DNA from 3 places in the Dryocola baronae genome. Region 1 is predicted to be linked to each of the others. Evidence: predicted binding sites of a transcription regulator. Region 1 holds the regulator's gene; each other region holds the start of a gene.
What was found. Region 1 encodes CRP, which controls carbon source genes, mostly activating them, when cyclic AMP is high. Its sites were predicted from a motif close to ATGTGANNNNNNTCACAT; they were not measured.

Region 1 (7,796 bases):
CCCGGCAGCTGTGCAGAATGCTGCTTATACTTGTGGCAAAACAGTGACGCATTAAGGGAGGCGATATGGGCAAGAAACTCACCGAAAAGCAAAAAATCCGTCTGTGGGAACAGCTGCGTGGCCGTTCGTTTGAGGCCAGCTGCCGGCTCGACGTGCTTGAGCCTCACGCGCAGGATGAGCTTTTCGCAAAGCGAGCAGCGGCCATTGAGCTTGGCCCGCTGCACCGTGGCCTTCCGTGGCTGTGCTCCATCCATCAGCAGCTATTCCAGGATGCCTACGACTGGGCCGGTGAGCTGCGCGAGGTGGATATTTCGCGCGGCGACACCCGCTTCTGCCATTTCGAGTACATCGAAAACGAAGGCAACGATCTGATGCAGGAGCTGGAGGACGAGCATTATCTTGCCGAGCTGCCCAAAGCCGAGTTTATCGAGCGTCTGGCGCACTATTACTGCGAAATCAACGTCCTGCATCCGTTCTTTGTCGGCAGCGGCCGGGCGCAGCGCGTGTTCTTCGAACAGCTGGCGATTCACGCGGGCTACGTGCTGGACTGGAGCGTCGTCGATCCGCAGGCGTGGCAGGCGGCAAATCAGGCCGGCGCGCTGGGCGATCTGGCACCTCTTATTGAGATATTCACTAAAGTGGTGAGCGAAGCGCGGGAAAGCGAATAGAATAGCGCGGTTCTTTTTCTGCCGGAGCCGCCATGCTACTGCTTATCGACAACTACGATTCTTTCACCTGGAACCTGTACCAGTATTTTTGCGAGCTCGGGGCCGAAGTGGTGGTGAAGCGTAACGATGAAATCACGCTCGCGGATATCGCCGCCCTGGCCCCCGAGAAGCTGGTGATTTCGCCCGGTCCCTGCACGCCAACCGAGGCGGGGATTTCGCTGGCCGCAATCGAACGATTCGCCGGCCAACTGCCGATTCTGGGCGTTTGCCTCGGCCACCAGGCCATCGCGCAGGCTTTTGGCGCAACGATTATCCGCGCCGAAAAGGTCATGCACGGCAAAACCTCCGCCATTTCCCATAACGGCAGCGGCGTGTTCAGCGGCCTGAATAATCCGCTCACCGTTACGCGCTACCACTCGCTGCTTATCGATCCCGCGACCTTGCCCGACGGCTTTGAAGTCACGGCATGGACCGACAAAAACGAGATCATGGGGATTCGCCACCGCGAGTGGGATCTCGAAGGCGTGCAGTTCCATCCGGAAAGCATTCTGAGCGAACAGGGGCACCAGCTGCTGGGCAATTTCCTCAATCGTTGATTTCTTATTGCCATAAGATGCGTTTTTATGCATATTTCGTGATTATATTTTCATGAATGGCTACAGCATAAATACGGGATGGGGACTTAATGGCAACTGAACAATCAGCAATTACTCGCGCAACTTTCGATGAAGTGATTCTGCCGATTTATGCACCGGCCGAGTTTATCCCGGTGAAAGGAAAAGGCAGCCGCGTTTGGGATCAGCAGGGCAAGGAATACGTTGATTTCGCGGGCGGCATCGCGGTTACCGCCCTGGGGCACTGCCATCCTAAGCTTGTGGAAGCGCTGAAAACCCAGGGGGAAACGCTGTGGCACACCAGCAACGTTTTCACCAACGAACCCGCTCTGCGCCTGGGCCGCAGGCTGATTGACGCCACCTTTGCCGAGCGCGTCCTGTTTATGAACTCCGGCACCGAGGCCAACGAAACCGCCTTTAAGCTGGCGCGCTACTATGCGTCCACCCGCCACAGCCCGTATAAAACCAAGATTATCGCTTTCCATAACGCCTTCCACGGCCGCTCGCTGTTTACCGTTTCGGTGGGTGGACAGCCCAAGTATTCCGACGGCTTTGGCCCCAAGCCCGCCGACATCATCCACGTTCCGTTTAACGATCTTCACGCGGTGAAAGCCGTGATGGACGACCATACCTGTGCGGTCGTCGTGGAGCCTATTCAGGGCGAAGGTGGCGTCACCGCCGCTACGCCGGAATTCCTCAAGGGATTGCGCGCGCTGTGCGACGAGCACAAAGCGCTGCTGGTGTTCGACGAAGTGCAGTGCGGCATGGGCCGTATCGGCGAGCTGTTTGCCTACATGCACTACGGCGTGACGCCGGACATTCTGACCAGCGCCAAAGCCCTCGGCGGCGGATTCCCGGTAAGCGTCATGCTGACTACGCAGGAGATTGCTTCAGCTTTCCACGTCGGGACGCACGGTTCCACCTACGGCGGCAACCCGCTGGCCTGCGCGGTGGCGGGTGCGGCCTTTGATATCATCAATACGCCGGAAGTGCTGAAAGGCGTAACGGCAAAACGCGAAAAGTTCGTTGAGCATTTGCAGCAGATCGACAAAGAATACGACGTGTTCAGCGATATTCGCGGCATGGGCCTGCTGATTGGCGCGGAGCTTAAGCCGCAGTACAAGGGCCGCGCGCGTGAGTTCCTTTATGCAGCCGCACAGGAAGGCGTTATGGTGCTGAACGCGGGGCCGGACGTGATGCGCTTCGCGCCGTCGCTTATCGTTGAAGAGGCGGATATTGCCGAGGGTATGCAGCGTTTTGCGAGCGCCGTCGCGAAGATTGTTAAAGGGTAGATATTTGCGGAATTCGGTGGATGGCGCTGCCGCTTATCCACCCTACGAACGTCGCAAGCGTCTGCTGAGCCAAATGCCATGATGCGGGCGCTGACGCCATGCCACTGACGAAATGGTGTGCATGGTGTTGAGGTGCCCCAGAACCCGCTGTAAATGCTGTTCCATCGTGCTTAGCGGCCCGGTCGGCAGCGCCTCTGAATCCAGAATCACCGCGTCTTTCGTTTCCCCCGGTCCGTCATATTCCAGACGCTGCTGGCACCTTTGCAGCGCGACTTCACAGGCTTGCAGGTAGCGCTGCGCCAGGTCCGGCGTCAGCATATTGTGCTCGCGGGCAAGCGTCGTCATCGCGTTGATATGCTCGACGATAAACTGGCTGTGCGTCACCCATAGCTTCATGTCATCCAGATAGTGCGAGTTGAAGCCCGGCTCCTGCATCGCCTGGTTGAGCGAGTTAAACAACGCGTTGTGCGCCTGGTTGACCTTCATGCGCTGCCAGGCCAGCGGCGTCGGCTGCGGGTCGTGGCTTAGGATCAGCCGTATTGCTTCCTGGTCGGTTTCCAGCGCGTCGTGGGCGTTCTGGCGCAGCAGGCCGCTTTGCCACTGCGGCCACAGCCAGATCATGCCGCCAAAGGCAATCAGGCAGCCGAGCAGGGTATCGATCAGACGCGGCACGATGTATTGCTCGGCGCTAAGCGTAATCAGCTGCAGCGTGTATACCGCGGTGACGGTAAAGCCGATGGTGGCCCAGCCGTAGCTTTTGCGGATAAACAGGTAGCTCACCAGCGTAATGAGCAGCATCGCCACCAGCGTGTAGCTTTCCGGAACGTGGAAGTGGAGAGTGATCCCGGCAATCGTCAGGCCCGCCATGGTGCCCGCCGAACGGTGCAGAATCCGCACGCGCGTCGCGCCATAGCCGTTTTGCGTGACGAACATGATGGTCATCAGGATCCAGTAGGGCTTGGGCAGATGTAAAGATGCGCCCAGCAGGCTGGCGACGGTGAGCATGACGCCCAGCCGTGCGGCGTTGCGCAGCGCCGCCGATTTGAAGGAGAGATAGCTTTTTAGCGCGGGCCACAGCGGCAGGCGGCGCTGGCGATCTTCCATCAGATCGCGGACGTATAAAGGGCGCTGGGTGCGCAGCACGCGCGCGATACGGCTGAAGTGGTAGTGGCAGAATTGCCCGACCGGGTTGTCCGGGTTTTGGCGGGCGATTTTTTCCAGCGCCGCGATCTGTTTATCCATATCAAAGCGTCTGGGGTAGCGGTGATAAAGGATGTCGTCCGCCAGCACGCGCAGGCGAGACGCGATGGTTTGCGCGTTCCAGCGGATCACCGCTTCGGCGTGGCTTTGTTCAACGAGTTTCTGCACCTCTTCGGGCTGGTGCAGGCTGACGGAGATGTGCTCCTGGAGGTCGAGCGCCACCTGGAAAGCGCGCAGCAGGCGTTTGTAGCCGTTCTGCTGGTTAGCCGCCAGCATGTGCAGCTGCTGATAGCAGACGGTAATCAGATCGACGGCTTTTTGCTGGCGGGCCAGCAGCGGGGGCAGCGCCTTTTCCGGATCGGTGTGCTGCGTCAGCATGCCGTATTTTGCTTCGCAGTATTCGGCAAGCTGGCGGTAGAGCAGGCTCAGGGATTCGCGAAGCGGCTGCTCGCGCCACATCCAGAACCAGAACCAGTTAAAGACGCCGTACCAGATGGTGCCGGAAACATACAGCAGCATCGGTTTCCAGATAGGCATGTTCCCGGCCATGCTGAGGGTGAAGATCGCCGCAATCAGCGAGGCGGGGAGCAGGCGGGCGTGCAGGGCGCTGATTTCCGCGGTTACCCCGAGCATCAGCGCCATCACCATCAGAATTATGGGCAGCGGGATCGAGGTGTAGAGCAGAAGAAGCTGCATGATCAGGCTGCTGAGCGCAAACAGGCTGCCGCCGATAATCAGCCGCTTGAAGAAGCGTCGATGGGGGGTGTCCAGGCCAGCAATGTTGCAGCAGGCGGGAACTAACGAGAAAAGCAGGCCGTTTTGCAGGCTGCCCAGCACCAGGCCGACGGCCACGGGTAAACATAACACCAGCGTCTGACGCAGTGCGTAGTTAACCTCAGGATGATAAATAAGTCGGCGCCACATAGACTCGTCATACTTCAAGTTACAGGGGTGTTGGCTGCACTCACTCGCCCCGGTCACTTACTGGAGTAAGCTCCTGGGGACTCCCTCCCTTGCCGCCGACCTGTAACTCGAATTATTTAGAGCGGGCAAAGGGAGTTTTAGAGACAAAAAAGGCGTATTGCCGAAGCGATACGCCTTTTTGGAAACGGAAATTAACGAGTACCGTAAACGACGATCGTTTTACCGTGCGCGGAGATCAGATTTTGATCTTCCAGCATTTTCAGAATGCGGCCTACGGTTTCACGGGAGCAACCCACGATCTGACCGATTTCCTGGCGGGTGATTTTAATCTGCATACCGTCCGGGTGGGTCATGGCGTCTGGCTGTTTCGCAAGGTTCAGCAGCGTTTGAGCGATACGGCCGGTTACGTCGAGGAAGGCAAGGTTGCCCACTTTCTCTGACGTGACCTGCAGGCGACGGGCCATCTGGGAAGAGAGGCGCATCAGGATGTCTGGGTTAACCTGGATAAGCTGGCGGAATTTTTTATAGGAAATTTCAGCCACTTCGCACGCGGTTTTCGCGCGAACCCAGGCACTGCGCTCCTGGCCTTCTTCAAACAGGCCTAATTCACCGATGAAGTCACCCTGGTTCAGATAGGAGAGGATCATTTCCTTGCCCTCTTCATCTTTGATCAGCACGGCCACGGAGCCTTTGACGATGTAGTACAGCGTCTCTGCTTTTTCACCCTGGTGAATCAGCGTGCTCTTCGATGGATACTTATGAATGTGGCAATGGGACAAGAACCATTCGAGAGTCGGGTCTGTTTGCGGTTTGCCAAGCACCATGCGCGGTTATCCTCTGTTATAAACTGGCTACCAAAGACAGGATGCAAAACCTCCTGCCCGGCGTTGCAATCGTTAGAATATTTCCCACCTGGGGGAAATGGCCAGCAAGTCAATCTTGCCGCCTGTAATTAGTGATGTCCAATGCATACATACATCACGTCAATGTATCGAATGTAGCATCCGGATTGTTTTAGCATAGCTTTTGGCAAGTGTCTCCTATTGTCTCGTTTCAGCATGACGCAGGTCGCCTTCCGTTGCGACAATTGCTGCATCCGCGTACTCTGGAAGGAAATTTCTTAACAGGAGTAAGCAAAATGCAGGCACGAGTTAAATGGGTTGAGGGGTTAACTTTCCTGGGCGAATCGGCGTCGGGTCACCAGATCCTGATGGACGGAAATTCAGGCGATAAAGCACCCAGCCCGATGGAGATGGTCCTGATGTCGGTCGGCGGCTGTAGCGCCATTGATGTGGTGTCTATTTTGCAAAAAGGCCGCCATAACGTGACGGATTGCGAAGTGAAGCTGACCTCCGAGCGCCGCGAAGAAGCGCCGCGCCTGTTCACCCACATCAATCTGCATTTCATCGTGACCGGCAAAGATCTGAAGGACAATGCCGTGTCCCGCGCCGTCGACCTGTCGGCGGAGAAGTATTGCTCGGTGGCGTTGATGCTTGAGAAAGCCGCAAACATCACGCACAGCTATGAAGTGATTGAACTGTAATACGTGTCCTGGGCGGTATTTTGCCGCCCTAAACGACTTTTCTGCCTTCCGCCAGCCGTTGCACCAGCGGCGTCATTATCAGCTCCATTGCCAGCCCCATTTTGCCCCCCGGCACCACCAACGTATTGATGTGTGAAATGAAAGAGCCTTGCAGCATCGCCAGCAGGTACGGGAAGTCGATGTTATCCAGCCCGCGGAAGTGAATCACAACGAAGCTTTCGTCCAGCGACGGAATGCCGCGCGCGGCAAACGGGTTAGAGGTGTCTACCGTCGGGACGCGCTGGAAGTTGATATGGGTGCGGGAAAACTGCGGCGTAATAAAGTTGATGTAGTCATCCATCGATCTGACCACGGAATCCATCACCGCCTCCCGTGAATGGCCGCGTTCGCTGGTGTCGCGCACCAGCTTCTGAATCCACTCCAGGTTAACGATGGGCACCACGCCGACCAGCAAATCCACATAGTTGGCTACGTCGTGCTGCGGGGTGACCACACCGCCGTGCAGCCCTTCGTAAAACAGCACGTCTGTAGGTTCAGGCAGCGGCTGCCAGGGCGTGAAAGTCCCGGGGATTTGGTTCCACGGCACGGCTTCGTCATAGGTGTGGAGATACTTGCGGGATTTCCCCTGGCCGCTGCGCCCGTATTCGGCAAACGTCTGCTCGAGCAGCCCGAAGTCATTGGCCTCTGGCCCGAAATAGCTGATGTGACGGCCCAGGTCGCGCGCTTTACGAATCGCCATGTCCATTTCTGGGCGGGTATAGCGATGGAAGCTGTCGCCTTCGACTTCGGCGGCGCGCAGGTTGAGCTGTTGAAATATCTTACGAAACGCAAGGCTTGTGGTGGTCGTTCCTGCACCGCTGGAACCCGTGACGGCAATAACCGGATGTTTGGCTGACATAAGGCAACAACTCCATGGATATTCGAAGGGACTGTCACAGCGGGTGGATGGCGAATGCACGTATCCACCCGACGAAGGGCCTGAAGATGATTTTATTGCTTTAGATTAGCCGCGAAACTGCCCGCGAGGCATGATATTTACCGTCTCATGCAGCTCTGACCACACCAGCACCGCTTCGCCGCTTTGTAGCTGTCGCTTCACGTCGGCAACCTTCTGCGACAGCGAGCGCTCTTGTTCACCATAATCTGTACCTTCGCGTAATACAAAGGATTCGATGAGATTGTCGAGGGTCTCGGCGTCAATGTCTTGCCAGGGAATAATCATCTCAGTTGTCCAGATATCTTGTTAACCAGTCAGGGATACGCTGCTCGAGCCACATTTCCGGTTTGCGCAGCGTGCCGCCCACAAAGCCGACGTGTCCGCCGTGGCTTGTGAGCTGATATTCAATATTTGCGGGTAACGATGCTTTATCAGGAATGACGTGGTGATCCATAAAGGGATCGTCTTTGGCGTGGATGATGAGCGTCGGCTTGGCGATGTCCGGCAGCAGCGGCATGGCGCTGCACTGGCGATAATAGTCCAGCGCGTCGGCAAAGCCGTGGATTTTGGAGGTGATAAGATCGTCAAACTCGCGGATGCGGCGCACGCCCTTGAGCT
Region 2 (7,796 bases), 3.0 Mb from region 1:
TGAGCCAGGCGTTCCACGACGCGGGGATCAGGCTTGCGGCGAACATCAAGCCGTGCCTGTTGCAGGACCACCCGCGCTATTCGGAAGTCGCGGAGCGCGGCCTGTTTATTAAGGATTCCGAGCACAACAGCCCGGAGCGTTCGAGCTTCTGGGACGACGAGGGTTCGCACCTCGACTTCACCAACCCGGAAACGGTGAAGTGGTGGCAAAACGGCGTGACCACGCAGCTGCTAGAAATGGGCATCGACTCGACGTGGAACGACAATAACGAATACGAAGTGTGGGACGGCGAAGCGCGCTGCCACGGCTTTGGCGAAGAGATCGCCATCAAGAATATCCGCCCGGTGATGCCGCTGCTGATGATGCGCGCGTCGCTGGAAGCGCAGCAGGCCTTTGCGCCGGAAAAACGCCCGTATCTGATTTCGCGCTCCGGCTGCGCCGGGATGCAGCGCTACGTGCAGACATGGAGCGGCGACAACCGCACCAGCTGGAACACGCTGCGCTATAACACCCGCATGGGGGTCGGCATGAGCCTGTCCGGGCTGTATAACGTTGGCCACGACGTCGGCGGTTTCTCGGGCGATAAGCCGGACGCCGAGCTGTTCGTGCGCTGGGTACAAAACGGCGTGATGCACCCGCGCTTTACCATCCACTCGTGGAACGACGACCAGACGGTGAACGAGCCGTGGATGTACCCGGCGATTACGCCCGCCATCCGCAGCGCCATCGAAACCCGCTACCGCCTGCTGCCGTATTTCTACACCCTGCTGTGGCAGGCCCACGCCGACGACGAGCCGATGCTGCGCCCGACGTTCCTCGATCACGAGCACGACGCGAAAACCTTCGACGAGTGCGATGACTTTATGCTGGGCCGCGATCTGCTGGTGGCAAGCGTCGTGGAGCCGGGGCAGCGCCTGCGCGAAGTCTGGCTGCCGGAAAACGGCGAAGGCTGGTACGACTATTACACCGGCCAGTGGTTTAGCGGCGGGCAAAACGTTGTGCTCGACGCCCCGCTTGAGCGCCTGCCGCTGCTGGTTCGCGCCGGTGCAGCCCTGCCGCACAGCGCGCGCATTACGCACGTGGATGCCAAAGCCGACGACGTGCGCGAGCTGAAAATCTTCCCGCTACGCGGCACGGGCGTTTCGCACGGCAGCCTGTTTGAAGACGACGGCGAGTCCTGGGGATATAAAGAAGGCAATGCGCTGTGGCTGGATTGGGAAATTGCCTGCTCCGCCGAGGAAATCAGCGTGACGTTCAGCCGCAAAGGCCATTATCAACCGGCGTGGAAAGAACTGACGCTGACGCTGCCTGCGGGCGAGACACGGCGTTTGGTGGTGGACGGCGTGGCGCAGGAGAGTTGGAAGCTGTAGGTCGGATAAGCGTTAGCGCCATCCGACATCGCTGCAAAAAAACCGCCGAATTCGGCGGTTTTTTCTTTTAACCATCAATCCCTTTACTGCGCAGGTAATCTTCGTACCCGCCGGTAAAGTCGATGACGCGCTCAGGCGTGATTTCAATGACGCGGGTCGCCAGCGAGCTTACGAACTCACGGTCGTGAGAAACGAAGATCAGCGTGCCCGGGTACATTTCCAGCGCCATGTTCAGCGATTCGATGGATTCCATGTCCAGGTGGTTGGTAGGTTCATCCATTACCAGCACGTTCGGGCGTTCCATCATCAGCTTGCCGAACAGCATGCGGCCTTTTTCACCACCGGAAAGCACTTTGGCTGGTTTTTTGATGTCGTCCTGGCTGAACAGCAGACGGCCAAGGATGCTGCGCACCGCCTGCTCGTCGTCGCCCTCTTGCTTCCACTGGCTCATCCAGTCGAAGACGGTGAGATCGTTTTCAAACTCGTATTCGTGATCCTGCGCGTAGTAGCCGATCTGCGCGTTTTCGGACCATTTTACGGCACCCGCGTCCGGCGCTAATTCGCCGACCAGGGTTTTCAGGAAGGTGGATTTACCCACGCCGTTGGTGCCCAGCACCGCGAGTTTTTCACCCACTTCGAGCAGCATGTTGACGCCTTTGAACAGCGGGCCTTCATCAAAGCCTTTCGCCAGCGCTTCCACTTCCAGCGCGTTGCGGAACAGCTTCTTGTCCTGTTCGAAACGGATGAACGGGTTCTGACGGCTGGAGGCCTTCACTTCGTCGAGCTTGATTTTGTCAATCTGACGGGCGCGTGAGGTCGCCTGGCGTGATTTCGAGGCGTTGGCGCTAAAGCGGCTGACGAAGGATTGCAGGTCGGCAATCTGGGCTTTTTTCTTCGCGTTGTCGGCCAGCAGGCGTTCACGGGCCTGGGTTGCCGCCGTCATGTACTCGTCGTAGTTGCCCGGATACACGCGCAGCTCGCCGTAGTCCAGATCCGCCATGTGGGTACAAACCATGTTCAGGAAGTGACGGTCGTGCGAGATGATGATCATGGTGCTGTTGCGCTCGTTGAGCACGGTTTCCAGCCAGCGAATGGTGTCGATATCGAGGTTGTTCGTCGGTTCATCGAGCAGCAGGATGTCCGGATTTGAGAACAGCGCCTGCGCCAGCAGCACGCGCAGCTTCCAGCCGGGTGCGACTTCGCTCATCGGGCCGTAATGCTGTTCTACCGGAATGCCGACGCCCAGCAGCAGTTCACCCGCGCGAGCTTCTGCGGTGTAGCCGTCCATTTCGCCATATTTGGTTTCGAGATCGGCAACTTTATAGCCGTCTTCTTCGCTCATCTCTGGCTGCGCGTAAATGCGGTCGCGCTCTTCTTTTACTTCCCAGAGTTCTGCGTGGCCCATGATCACGGTGTCGAGCACGGTGAATTTTTCAAAGGCGAACTGATCCTGGCGCAGCTTACCGATGCGCTCGTTCGGATCGAGTGATACGTTGCCCAGGGTCGGGTCTAAATCACCGCCGAGGATCTTCATAAAGGTGGACTTACCGCTACCGTTAGCGCCAATCAGGCCGTAGCGATTGCCGCCGCCAAATTTGACGGAGATGTTTTCAAACAGCGGCTTACTGCCGAACTGCATAGTGACGTTACTGGAAACTAGCACAAAGATGTCCTGATAAAAGAAGTGATGTAATTTGTGATATCGGGCACAGTATGCCATAAGTGCGCATGAGGATCGCGTTGCTTATGTATTGTCTATTATGTAATCAATGTGAAAAAAGTGTGATTTAATCCACATCTGATTTCCCAGAAAGATGCAATGCACATATAATGCGCGGCTGAACCCCATCTGATTCCTAACCAACTAGCCTGTGTGGCCATAAATACTTCGCACAACATGAATATAAAATTACGCTCGATTTTACTGGCATTTGTGGCTGTCGTGTCTTTTAGCAAAACAGCTTCCGCCGTGACCTATCCCCTGCCAACCGATGGCAGCCGTCTGATTGGTCAAAACCAGGTCATTACCATTCCTGAAGGTAGCACCGCGCCGCTGGAAGAGTTTGCAGCGCAGTACCAGATGGGTCTTTCCAACATGCTTGAAGCCAACCCAGGCGTCGATCCGTATCTGCCAAAGCCTGGCACCATCCTGAACATTCCGCAGCAGCTCATCCTGCCGGATACCGTTCATGAAGGCATCGTGATTAACAGCGCTGAAATGCGCCTCTACTATTATCCGAAAGACACCAACACGGTTATCGTGCTGCCTATCGGTATCGGCCAGCTGGGTAAAGACACCCCGATCAACTGGACGACAAAAGTAGAGCGTAAAAAAGCCGGCCCAACCTGGACGCCAACGGCCAAAATGCACGCGGAATACGCGGCAGCCGGTACGCCACTGCCAGCCGTAGTGCCAGCCGGTCCGGACAACCCTATGGGCCTGTACGCGCTGTACATTGGCCGCCTGTATGCTATTCACGGTACCAATGCCAACTTTGGTATCGGCCTGCGCGTCAGCCACGGCTGCGTGCGTCTGCGTAACGAAGACATCAAGTTCCTGTTCGAGAACGTGCCGGTCGGCACCCGCGTACAGTTTATTGATGAGCCGGTGAAAGCCACCGTTGAGCCAGACGGCACGCGCTACATCGAGGTTCACAACCCGCTGTCCACCACCGAAGCGCAGTTCAACTCTGACGAGATTGTGCCAATCAATCTGACCAGCAGCGTGACGGCGATTACCGCTCAGCCGGACGTTGACACCAACGTGGTGGATCAGGCGATCAAAGACCGTTCCGGTATGCCGGTACGCTTGAACTAAGCGATTGACCTCCGGCGGGCGGCGCTACGCATGCCTGCCCATGCACGTTAAGGCGACCTTCTCAGGTCGCCTTTTTTATTTCCCTGTCTAATTGCCCAATCAATTCTGGAACCTTCATTTCTGGAATATTTGGTATGCTCATAAGTCATGATGTGATCGGTAGCACAATTTTAAGTTTAATTGTATGATGAATGCGTTTCTTAAAGGGTCATCTCCATGCGTAACACACTCACCATTGTCTGGCAGTATCTGCGGTCTTTTATCTTAATTTACCTGTGCTTATATGCCGGTATCGCTATCGCGTCACTGCTTCCTATCGCCATTCCGGGCAGCATTATCGGCATGCTGATTTTATTCGTGCTGCTGTCGCTGCAAATCATGCCCGCGAAGTGGGTCAAGCCCAGCTGCCACCTGCTGATTCGCTATATGGCGCTGCTGTTCGTGCCGATAGGCGTTGGCGTTATGCAGTATTACGAGGTGCTGAAGGCGCAGTTTGGCCCGGTGGTGGTGTCCTGTTTTATCAGCACGCTGGTGGTACTTATTATCGTGAGCTGGAGTTCCCATCTCGTTCACGGCGAACGCAAGATTGTCGGTGAGAGCGAGGCTGACAAAAAATGATGCAATCTATCTGGTGGTCCCTGCCGTTAACGCTGCTGGTGTTTTTTGGCGCACGCAGGCTTGGCGCGCGTTTTAAATCGCCGCTGCTCAATCCGCTGCTGGTTTCGATGGTGGTGATCATCCCTATTCTGATCTTCACCGGCGTGTCTTACACGAGCTACTTTAAGGGCAGCGAGGTGCTGAATGACCTGCTGCAACCCGCCGTCGTGGCACTCGCCTTTCCGCTCTATGAGCAGCTGCACCAGATCCGGGCGCGCTGGAAATCCATCATCACAATCTGCTTTATCGGCAGCATGGTGGCGATGATAAGCGGTACCGCCATTGCGCTGTACATGGGGGCAACGCCTGAGATTGCGGCCTCCGTCCTGCCAAAATCCGTGACGACGCCGATTGCGATGGCCGTAGGCGGCAGCATCGGCGGCATCCCGGCCATCAGCGCGGTTTGCGTGATCTTCGTTGGGATTTTGGGCGCGGTGTTCGGCCACAGCCTGCTGAACCTAATGCGTATTTCCACCAAGGCTTCACGCGGCCTGGCGATGGGCACGGCCTCTCACGCTTTGGGCACCGCCCGCTGCGCCGAGCTTGATTTTCAGGAAGGCGCGTTTAGCTCGTTGGCGCTGGTGATTTGCGGGATCATGACGTCGCTTATCGCCCCGTTCCTTTTCCCGGTGATTCTGGCGCTGTTTCGTTAAAACTTGCGAGAGATCGCGCATTTTCATTTTTTATTTCATTCGTTGCATTTGCAATTAGATACGGATCACATATAAAGCCTCTATAGCGCCGTACACTACGGCTCCAATACCTATTAGAGGCTAAGAAACATGCGTTCTCGTTTTCATGCTGCTTTCACTCAGCTCCCGGCTTCGCTGCAGGCGGCCCTGCAATCCCTGCTCGCCGATGACCATTTCCCGGCCATGTTCGGCGCGCAGGAAGTAGAGGCGCTGAAAAAGCAGACGGGCCTGGATGATGATGCGCTGGCTTTCGCGCTGCTCCCGCTTGCTGCCTCATGTGCCCGTGCGGAACTCTCTAATTTCAACGTCGGTGCCGTTGCACGAGGCGTCAGCGGTAATCTCTATTTCGGCGCGAATATGGAATTTGCTGGCACCACCATGCAGCAAACGGTTCACGCCGAGCAAAGCTCCATCACCCACGCCTGGATGCGCGGTGAAAAAGGCCTCGCTTCCGTGACCGTTAACTACACGCCGTGCGGCCACTGCCGCCAGTTTATGAACGAGCTAAACAGCGGCGTGAAGCTGCAAATCAACCTTCCTGGCCGCAGGCCGGCAACGCTCGGCGACTACCTGCCCGATTCTTTCGGTCCGCGCGATCTTGAGATAAGCACGCTGCTGCTGGACGACGTTGACCACGGTTTTGCCCTCCAGGGCGATGAGCTAAACCAGGCCGCAATTGTTGCCGCGAACCGCAGCCACGCGCCTTACAGCAAAGCGCCAGCGGGCGTGGCGCTTGAGCTACGCGACGGCAAAATCATCTCCGGGAGCTACGCTGAAAACGCCGCGTTCAACCCGTCGCTGCCTCCGCTGCAGGCCGCGCTGAACCTGCTGAGCCTTTCCGGCTACGACTACAGCGACATCCAGCGCGCGGTGCTGGCAGAGCGCGCCGATGCCCCGCTGACCCAGTGGGACGCAACGGCCGCGACGCTCAAGGCGCTGGGCTGCCAGAATATCGATCGCACCCTGCTGGGTTAACTTATTCAGGCGGGTGCCCGCATCCGCCTGATTTCCACACGGCTATTGTTGAAATTTACTTCAACCAGTCCGCCGATTCTTGCTCTTAACCCCAGGGTAAAGTAGCCTTGAGTAAAATTTCCTCCCACCGTTGAGCCCGTAAGTCCATGTTGAAGCGCTTGTTTTATAGCCTGTTAGTCCTTATCGGCCTGATTGCTTTGACCGCGCTTGGCCTCGATCGGTGGATGAGCTGGAAAACCGCCCCCTACGTTTACGACGAGCTACAGGACCTGCCCTATCGCCAGGTCGGCGTCGTGCTCGGTACCGCCAAGTATTACCGCACCGGCGTCATCAATCAGTATTACAAGTACCGCATTCAGGGCGCGCTCAACGCCTACAACAGCGGCAAGGTCAACTACCTGCTTTTAAGCGGCGACAACGCGCAGAGCAGCTATAACGAACCGATGACCATGCGCAAAGACCTCATCGCGGGCGGCGTCGATCCTGCCGACATCGTGCTGGATTACGCCGGTTTCCGAACGCTTGATTCCATCGTGCGCACCCGCAAGGTTTTCGATACCAACGATTTCATCATTATCACCCAGCGCTTCCACTGCGAACGCGCGCTGTTTATCGCCCTGCATATGGGGATTCAGGCGCAGTGCTACGCGGTGCCGTCGCCGAAGAATATGCTCACCGTCCGCACGCGGGAATTTGGCGCACGGCTGGGCGCGCTGGCGGATGTGTATATCTTCAAACGCGAACCCCGCTTCCTCGGCCCGCTCGTGCCGATTCCAGCCCAGCACGAAGTCCCTGAAAACGCGCAGGCCTATCCCGCGGTGACGCCAGAGCAGCTTTTGGAAATGCAGAAGAAAGAGAAGAAATAGCGGGGTTTTTGGTGGATGGCGCATACGCTTATCCACCCTACAAATTTTGGTAGGTCGGGTGAGCATCGCGCCACCCGACATCTACAAAATTACTTCTTACGAGCGTACTTCAATGAATCCAGGGCAACCGCGAAGATAATGATCGCGCCCTTGATGATGTACTGCCAGTACGGGTTCACGCCGATGTAGGTCAGTCCGTAGTTGATAACGGTGAAGATGATGACACCGGTTACCACGCCGATGACCGTACCCACGCCGCCGCTGAACGACACGCCGCCGACCACGCACGCCGCAATCGCGTCGAGTTCATACATAAAGCCGAGGTTGTTGGTCGCCGAGCCGATACGCCCCGCTTCCAGCATACCGCCAAAGGCATAGAACACGCCGGACAGCGCATAAATCATGATCAGGTTCAGGC
Region 3 (7,796 bases), 2.8 Mb from region 1:
AGGCCGATAGTTTTGACGTTAACTATTAGCCTCGTCATAGAAAGGTCGTGAGGCAGTATGCGTGTTCGTTCGGGTCAATTATTACCGCTGATTGCAGCGCTGTTTGCGCTGTACGTTATCTGGGGTTCAACCTATTTTGCTATCGCCATCGGGGTGAAGAGCTGGCCGCCGTTTATGATGGCCGGCGTGCGCTTTATGAGCGCCGGGGTGCTGCTGCTGGCCGTGCTGATGCTTCGCGGGCACAGGCTCCCGCCTCTGCGACCGATGCTCAACGCGGCGCTGATTGGCGTGCTGCTGCTCGCCGTGGGCAACGGCTTCGTCACCGTGGCGGAACATCAGCACGTTCCGTCCGGCATCGCGGCGGTGATGGTCGCCACCGTGCCGCTGTTTACCCTGTGCTTTAGCCGCCTGTTCGGCATCCCTACGCGCAAGCTCGAGTGGCTGGGGATTGCCATTGGCCTGGCGGGAATTATCCTGCTTAACAGCGGCGGCAACCTGAGCGGCAACCCGTGGGGCGCTATTCTGATTCTTATCGGCTCGCTGAGCTGGGCGTTTGGCTCGGTCTACGGTTCGCGCATTGAGCTGCCAACCGGCCTGATGGCGGGCGCCATCGAAATGCTCGCCGCCGGGATCGTGCTTTTATGCGCCGCGGCGTTAACCGGCGAACGCCTGACGGCGATGCCGACCACGGCGGGCTTCCTGGCCGTTGGCTATCTCGCGCTGTTCGGCTCAATCATTGCCATTAGCGCCTATATGTACCTGATCCGCAACGTCGCCCCCGCCGTCGCCACCAGCTACGCCTACGTTAACCCCGTCGTAGCGGTACTGTTAGGCACCGGCTTCGCGGGGGAAAGCCTGTCGCCGGTGGAATGGCTGGCGCTGGGGGTGATTATCTTTGCGGTGGTGCTGGTGACGCTGGGGAAATATCTGCTGCCCCCAAAGCCGGTGGTGAAGCCGTGTGAGATGGAAAGATAATTAGACGACGGGTGGCGTTTGCCACCCGTCGTCATTGAGCTCGTGAATCCCGAGCGTATCAATTTGGGCATGATGCCCGCCGCTGCAAACCCACTCTTCAAGCCTTTCGCCCAGCGCTTCATCGCTAAGCTTTTCGCGCCCACGTAGCGCACACTCCCAGACCAGCAGCACACGCCAGCCTTCACCCAGCAGGCGGCGGATATCTCGCCTGTCGCGCTCTACGTTCTTGCCAATTTTCTCAAGCCAGAACTCGGTGCGCGTGGCGGGCACCTTGAACAGGTAGCAGTCGTGATGGTGCCAAAAGCAGCCGTGGGTGAAGATAATGCAGCGGTGGCTATCGATAACGAAGTCGGGGCGGCCCGCGAGCTGCTCGTCCTGCACGCGGAACTCGAATCCGCATTCGGCCAGCAGCCCCGCGAGGCGTTTTTCAATGGCCGTGTCGCGCGTGGCGATGGCGCGCATATTCTTGCTGCGCACTGCCTTACTGTGAACATCGGCCATATCTTACCCCTGGCGCTTTTTCACGGCCTGTTTGATTTTGTCTTCCAGCAGCTTTGCCACGGCGGCAAAGGCCGGGACGACAACCGAGTTTCCGAACTGACGGTAGGCCTGAGTATCCGAAACAGGGATCCTGAAGGATTTGCCCTGCACCGCTTCAAAGCCCATCAGGCGGGCGCATTCGCGCGGCGTGAGGCGACGCGGGCGGCGCAGCTGGTTGTCCGCATCATCGAAACTCTGCTCGCCCAGCGCCTTATCCCAGCCGCGATCGACGAGGATTTCCGCGCCGTCCTTAAAGTAACGCGCCGACAGCGTTCGCGCCACGCTGGCGGGATTGGTCGGGTCTACAAGACCGTAGCCGAAGCCGTTGCCCTTGGCCTGGTGCTTTTTCGCGTAATTATAGAGGTACTTCCACAGCGTCGGCGTGAGGATGTATTTGGCATCCACCGTCGGCTCAAGCAGCTCGCCAAAGGTCGGACGGCGCTGCGGGTAAAGCTTATCGAGCGCGCGCAGGGTGAAATCCTGATGCAGGTTCAAGTCGCGGCGGAAGCCCACCAGCACGATGCGTTCCCGGTGCTGCGGCAGGAAGTTTTTGCCGTCGATTATCTTCGGATCGCCCGGCCCCATGACCGCCGCATCCGCCACTTCGTAGCCCAGGCCGTCGAGGGTTTCCATAATGATGCGGAAAGTGTTGCCCTTATCGTGGCTCTTGAGGTTTTTAACGTTTTCCAGCACGAAAATAGCCGGGCGTTTGGCATCAATAATGCGGGCGACGTCGAAGAACAGCGTGCCCTGCGTTTCGCAGGCAAACCCATGGGCGCGGCCCAATGCGTTCTTTTTCGACACGCCGGCTAACGAAAACGGCTGGCACGGAAAGCCTGCGAGCAGCACGTCGTGATCGGGGAGCGTCGCCCGAATGTGCGCGGCGGCCTCTTCATCGCTGAGATCCGTGCGGTCGCTTTGCGTCACGTCGCGGATATCTTCGTTGAAATGATGCTGCTCCGGGTCACAGTACCAGTTGGCTTTATAGGTGCGCACCGCGTGTTTGTTCCATTCGCTGGTAAACACGCACTGCCCGCCGATCGCCTCAAAGCCGCTGCGGATGCCGCCGATACCGGCAAACAGATCGATAAAGCGAAACGCGTACTTACCGTGGTGCGCAGGAGGCGTTGGCAGCATGCTGTTAAGCATCTTCACTTCAACGGAGGTTAAGGCACGCGGCGCGGACTTGCGGTTAACCCAGCGGTTGAGCGATTCGCGCGTCCAGTCGCCGCTGACCTGGCGCAGATGGTGCGCCACCGTTTTCTGATCGTAGATTTCAAGAATGCGGCTGACCAGAGCGTGGTCTTCTTCCTGCTGCTGCTGCTGCTGGCGTAAAGCCTGTACGGAGAGGTGTTCTGCAATCGCGTCGAGGTCGTCCATTGAGGGCCCTTGAGGGGAAAAGAAAGTGCAACTTTATCACTGATTTGACCCAGAGAGAATGGAAAGGCCCGCACGGTGCGGGCGCGGGTCTAACGTAGCGGGGAAAACCTGGCCAGCACGCTGTCGTCGAGATCGTGGTAATCGCCTTTTAGCTCGGCGCACAGTTTCGCCATGTAGTGCACGAGAAAGTCGGCGTTGAGGCGCGCAAGCTCCCTGCCCGCTTCGGTTTGCATCGTTTCGGGCAGCTTCAGCAGTTTTTTCTGGAAGTGGTCGAGCGCGTAGGTGGCGTCGTCAAGCTCGCGGCGGCTTGCCAGCGGGTCTTCGCTATCAAACAGCGGCCGCCCCAGCGCGCCGGAAGTGTAAAACACGCGCGCAAGGCCAATCGCCCCGAGGGACTCAAGCCGGTCGGCGTCCTGTACGATCTTAGCCTCCAGCGTTTGCGGCGCTATGCCCGCGCTGAAGCTGTGCGCGCGGACGGCGTGCGCGACGGCATCAAATAGCTCATGGGGAAAATCGGGGAACTGCTGGTCAAGAATGCGCAGGGTTTCTGCCGCAGCCTGGGTCGAAGCGAGATGCCGTTCGGGATGATTTTTGGGCAGATTGACGATGTCATGAAAGTAACAGGCGGTGAGCACGACCAGGCGGTCGGCTTCTGTGCCCTCCATGATGCGCTGCGCGGTTTTCCACACGCGATGGAAATGCGCAACGTCATGGGCTTTATCATCCTGCAGCCAGTTGCGGTGCAGGTAGTGCTCAAAACGCGCTTGCCATTGGGCTATCGGCATACGTACTCCTCGATTCGTTGCTAAACCCGGTAACTAATATGAGTACAGGATCACAAAATTAGCAAGCTATCCGCGAGGAGCGCGATGCGCCGGGAACGTTATTCCCGATGAAAATCCGGTCGAGCGCGCGTAAACCACGCCACCCAGCCAAGCACGGCGGCGACCGAACCCAGCACTAAAAGCCCCAGCAGCGCGCCGAGCAGTTTGCCGCCAAACGAGCCGGAGACATCGCTGACTACCCAGAAATAACGCACCATTGCCCAGACGATGTACAGGCAAAATCCATAAAATAGCCACAGCGCTATTTTGCCACCCGGCGTACGGGTTGGCTTCGCATCCTTAACGTTCGACATAACCTTCTCTTCAGCAAATCATAATGTGTATAGCGGTAGAACCGGCTTCGGATGTGATTTTTATCACAAATTTCATGCTGCATGACAGCCAACTACATATTTTTTTGTGATGAATCAAGCTTAGAACAGACATTGATGAAAGAGTAGGCGCGTAAACGCATTTTTCCCCTGAATGAGCGAAGGGCCTCATGACGGATGCGGGCAGCCTCGCCACTAATAAACTAATTTTTAAATAATGATTCACGCTCACTTCAATTAAATTATTTTTGCCGATATGTATTGCACGAAAAAATAAATAGGATAATACTCTCTTTCGTTATTTTACCTTTATATGTGCTTCTCTCCTTCTAGCAATATCGCTTCTATATGCTTAAGTTAACTTTTCCCGGCAGGTAAAACTGCCGGTTTTTTTATTTCTAATTTTCAGCCCCCTCTGTAAAATATCACTCCAAATAATAATCATAGTTTGAAATATATCTCCTATTTATCGCATTTAGATATAATTTACAGTTAACACAATAAAAACATAGAGTTACCAATGCTCAAAATGTAACAAAACGTGTTTATTTAAATCATTGTGTTACAAATTTACATTCTAAAACAATGAACTCTTTATATAGGATAGTGCCGTTGTTGAGGATACTAACAACGTTTTATACATAAATATTATGATTAAAAGGACTAACATATGAAAAGAACAGCACTGGCACTGATTATCCCTGCTTTATTGACCATGGGCGCTGCAAACGCAGCAGAGATTTATAATAAAGACGGCAACAAACTGGATCTGTACGGTAAAGTTGATGCCCGTCATCTATTTTCTGACAATGCTGGCTCCGATGGCGACGATACCTATGTGCGCCTGGGCTTTAAAGGTGAAACCCAGATCACCAGCGATCTTTCCGGCTACGGCCAGTGGGAATACAACGTTCAGGCAGACAGCGCCGAAGGCAGCAACCAATCCTGGACTCGTTTAGGTTATGCCGGCCTGAAATTTGCTGAATACGGTTCTTTCGATTATGGCCGTAACTATGGCGTTGTGTACGACGTTGAAGCATGGACCGATATGCTGCCGGTGTTCGGTGGTGATACCTATTCCGATTCCGATCGCTTTATGACGGGTCGTGGCAACGGCATGGCAACCTACCGCAACACTGACTTCTTCGGTCTGGTTGAAGGTTGGAACTTCGCGCTGCAATACCAGGGTTCTAACGAAGGTTCAAGCGCTAACTTTGGGCAGGAAGGTAACAACAACCGTTCAGGCAGCAATGTCCGCAATGACAATGGCGACGGCTGGGGTCTTTCCTCTACCTATGATTTTGATATGGGCGTGAGCGCAGGGGCAGCATTCGCTTCTTCTGACCGCACCAATGTGCAGGAATCAGGCACTACCGCTCGCGGCGAAAAAGCCGATGTTTGGACCGTTGGTCTGAAATATGACGCAAATGACATCTACCTGGCTGCCATGTACGCTGAAGCGCGTAACATGACGCCATTCGGTAACAGCGAATCATACGTCGCCAACAAAACCCAAAACTTTGAAGTGACCGCCCAGTACCAGTTCGACTTCGGCCTGCGTCCAGAGATCTCTTACCTGCAGTCTAAAGGTAAAGGTCTGACTGAAGACTTTAACGGCAACAGCGACTGGAACAACAAAGACCTGGTTAAATACGTTTCCGTTGGCGCGAACTACTACTTCAACAAAAACTTCGCCACCTACGTTGATTACAAAATCAACCTGCTGGATGAAGACGACAAGTTCTACGCCGCAACCGGCATCGCTACCGATGACGTTGTAGGTATTGGTATGGTTTATCAGTTCTAATCTTTTAGAACTTACCGCCTAAGCCCGCGCATGCGGGCTTTTTTGTGCCCGTCCTCCGTCAACGCATAAAATAGTGGTGGCTTTGATGGAAAATCTGGCGCTATAAATAGTCCCTGCAGCGACGGCTCACTGTGACCCACGTCGTTGAAGTAAAATTCATTAAGTGCTTGAATAATGGTCGCGAGAGCAACCCCCTCCTTGTCCTTTTCAAACAATGACTTTGCGAGCAAGAAACATGATTAAGTGGCCCTGGAAAATAACTGGTTCATCCACTGTCTCTGCTTTGCCCTGGGAGCAAGCGCTAGCTATTCCCGTCCTTGCGGCATTAACGCCCGTAGAGCAGCAGAAACTTATTGGTCTTGCCGATCGTTTCCTACAGCAAAAAAGGCTGGTTCCCCTGCAGGGTTTTGAACTCGACGATCTTAAGTCCAGCCGCATCGCGCTGCTGTTTTGCCTGCCCGTGATGGAGCTTGGCTTCGAATGGCTAGACGGTTTCCACGAGGTGCTGATTTACCCCGCGCCGTTCGTGGTCGATGACGAATGGCAGGATGATTTTGGCCTGGTACACAATCAGCGCGTGGTGCAGTCCGGCCAGAGCTGGCAGCAGGGGCCGATTATTCTCAACTGGCTCGACGTGCAGGACTCCTTCGACGCCTCGGGTTTCAACCTCATTATTCACGAAGTCGCCCATAAGCTCGACATGCGCAACGGCGATCGCGCGAGCGGCGTGCCGCTGATCGGCCTGCGTGACGTGGCGGCCTGGGAACAGGATCTGCACGCCGCGATGAACAGCATTCAGGACGAAATCGATCTGGTGGGCGAAAACGCGGCCAGCATCGACGCCTACGCGGCGACGGAGCCTGCGGAATGTTTTGCGGTGCTTTCGGAGTATTTCTTCAGCGCGCCAGAGCTATTCGCCCCGCGGTTCCCTTCCCTTTACCAGCGGTTTCGCCTGTTCTACGGCCAGGACCCTCTGCAACGCCTTCGCGCGCGCGAAAACCCCCACGAACCGGACGGTAAAACGGTGCATTAATTCGGCAAATTGAATTTAATTTGCTCATTCGAATCAATACGTTATTTTTGCCATTGACTCTTTTTGGCCGCGAGGCTAATATTCGCCTCGTTCACACGATTCCTCTGTAGTTCAGTCGGTAGAACGGCGGACTGTTAATCCGTATGTCACTGGTTCGAGTCCAGTCAGAGGAGCCAAATTAGAGAAGCCCGCTTAGGAAACTAAGCGGGCTTTTTGCTTTTACGCTTCAGAAACAAAACGGGCAAGCTCTCGCCTGCCCGCCCCATCACTCAGGCAAACTGCCCGCCATGCTCCTGCTCCAGGCGGAACACTTTCACCATCTCGCGCAGATGCTGCGCCTGCTCGTTGAGCGAGGCCGCCGCCGCAACAGACTGCTCAACCAGGCAGGAGTTCTGCTGGGTGGTTGTATCAATCATGCCGATGGCGACGTTAATCTGCGAAATCCCTTCGGTCTGCTCCTGGCTCGCCTGTTTAATCTCGCTCAGAATGCCGTCCATCTCTTCGACGTTGCTCACCATGCCGTTGATCTGCTGGTTGGCGGTTTCAACCAGGTCCATCCCCTCGCGGGTTTGCAGGGTTGAGTTTTCGATCAGGCTGCGGATATCGCTCGCCGACGAGGCGCTTTTCTGCGCGAGCTGCCGCACTTCCCCGGCAACCACGGCAAAACCGCGCCCGTGCTCGCCCGCCCGCGCCGCTTCCACGGCGGCGTTAAGCGCCAGAATATTGGTCTGGAAGGCAATGGAATCGATGAGATTGATAATGTCCGACATGCGGTTAGAGGTGTCGTTGATGGTGCGCATTTTGCTGGTCACCTGCGACATCATCTGGCCGTTTTTCTTCACCACGCTTGCCGCATCGGCGGACAGGCGCGTCGCCACGTTGGTGTGATCGTAAGTGTTTTTGAC

Region 2: the regulator CRP is predicted to act here: its motif matches at 4,339-4,356, upstream of ACSPHG_RS07670 (CidA/LrgA family protein).
Region 3: the regulator CRP is predicted to act here: its motif matches at 4,085-4,102, upstream of drpB (cell division protein DrpB).

What each region holds. Positions count from the first base shown of each region.
Region 1 is NZ_JBINNY010000001.1:4,631,983-4,639,778, reverse strand. Features, by position in the region: gene ACSPHG_RS22020 (putative adenosine monophosphate-protein transferase Fic) at 66-668, shown strand; gene pabA (aminodeoxychorismate synthase component 2) at 701-1,264, shown strand; gene argD (bifunctional acetylornithine/succinyldiaminopimelate transaminase) at 1,354-2,574, shown strand; gene ACSPHG_RS22005 (YccS/YhfK family putative transporter) at 2,617-4,698, opposite strand; gene crp (cAMP-activated global transcriptional regulator CRP) at 4,890-5,522, opposite strand; gene ACSPHG_RS21995 (OsmC family protein) at 5,837-6,241, shown strand; gene ACSPHG_RS21990 (phosphoribulokinase) at 6,270-7,139, opposite strand; gene ACSPHG_RS21985 (YheU family protein) at 7,245-7,463, opposite strand; gene ACSPHG_RS21980 (hydrolase) at 7,465-7,796, opposite strand, start outside.
Region 2 is NZ_JBINNY010000001.1:1,633,883-1,641,678, reverse strand. Features, by position in the region: gene ACSPHG_RS07685 (glycoside hydrolase family 31 protein) at 1-1,370, shown strand, start outside; gene ACSPHG_RS07680 (ABC-F family ATPase) at 1,438-3,033, opposite strand; gene ldtB (L,D-transpeptidase) at 3,268-4,188, shown strand; gene ACSPHG_RS07670 (CidA/LrgA family protein) at 4,405-4,806, shown strand; gene ACSPHG_RS07665 (CidB/LrgB family autolysis modulator) at 4,803-5,498, shown strand; gene cdd (cytidine deaminase) at 5,628-6,512, shown strand; gene sanA (outer membrane permeability protein SanA) at 6,659-7,378, shown strand; gene mglC (galactose/methyl galactoside ABC transporter permease MglC) at 7,468-7,796, opposite strand, start outside.
Region 3 is NZ_JBINNY010000001.1:1,827,205-1,835,000, reverse strand. Features, by position in the region: gene yedA (drug/metabolite exporter YedA) at 58-975, shown strand; gene ACSPHG_RS08530 (very short patch repair endonuclease) at 976-1,476, opposite strand; gene ACSPHG_RS08525 (DNA cytosine methyltransferase) at 1,480-2,895, opposite strand; gene ACSPHG_RS08520 (phosphohydrolase) at 2,985-3,680, opposite strand; gene drpB (cell division protein DrpB) at 3,779-4,033, opposite strand; gene ompC (porin OmpC) at 4,722-5,858, shown strand; gene mtfA (DgsA anti-repressor MtfA) at 6,094-6,891, shown strand; tRNA gene ACSPHG_RS08500 (tRNA-Asn) at 6,992-7,067, shown strand; gene ACSPHG_RS08495 (methyl-accepting chemotaxis protein) at 7,161-7,796, opposite strand, start outside.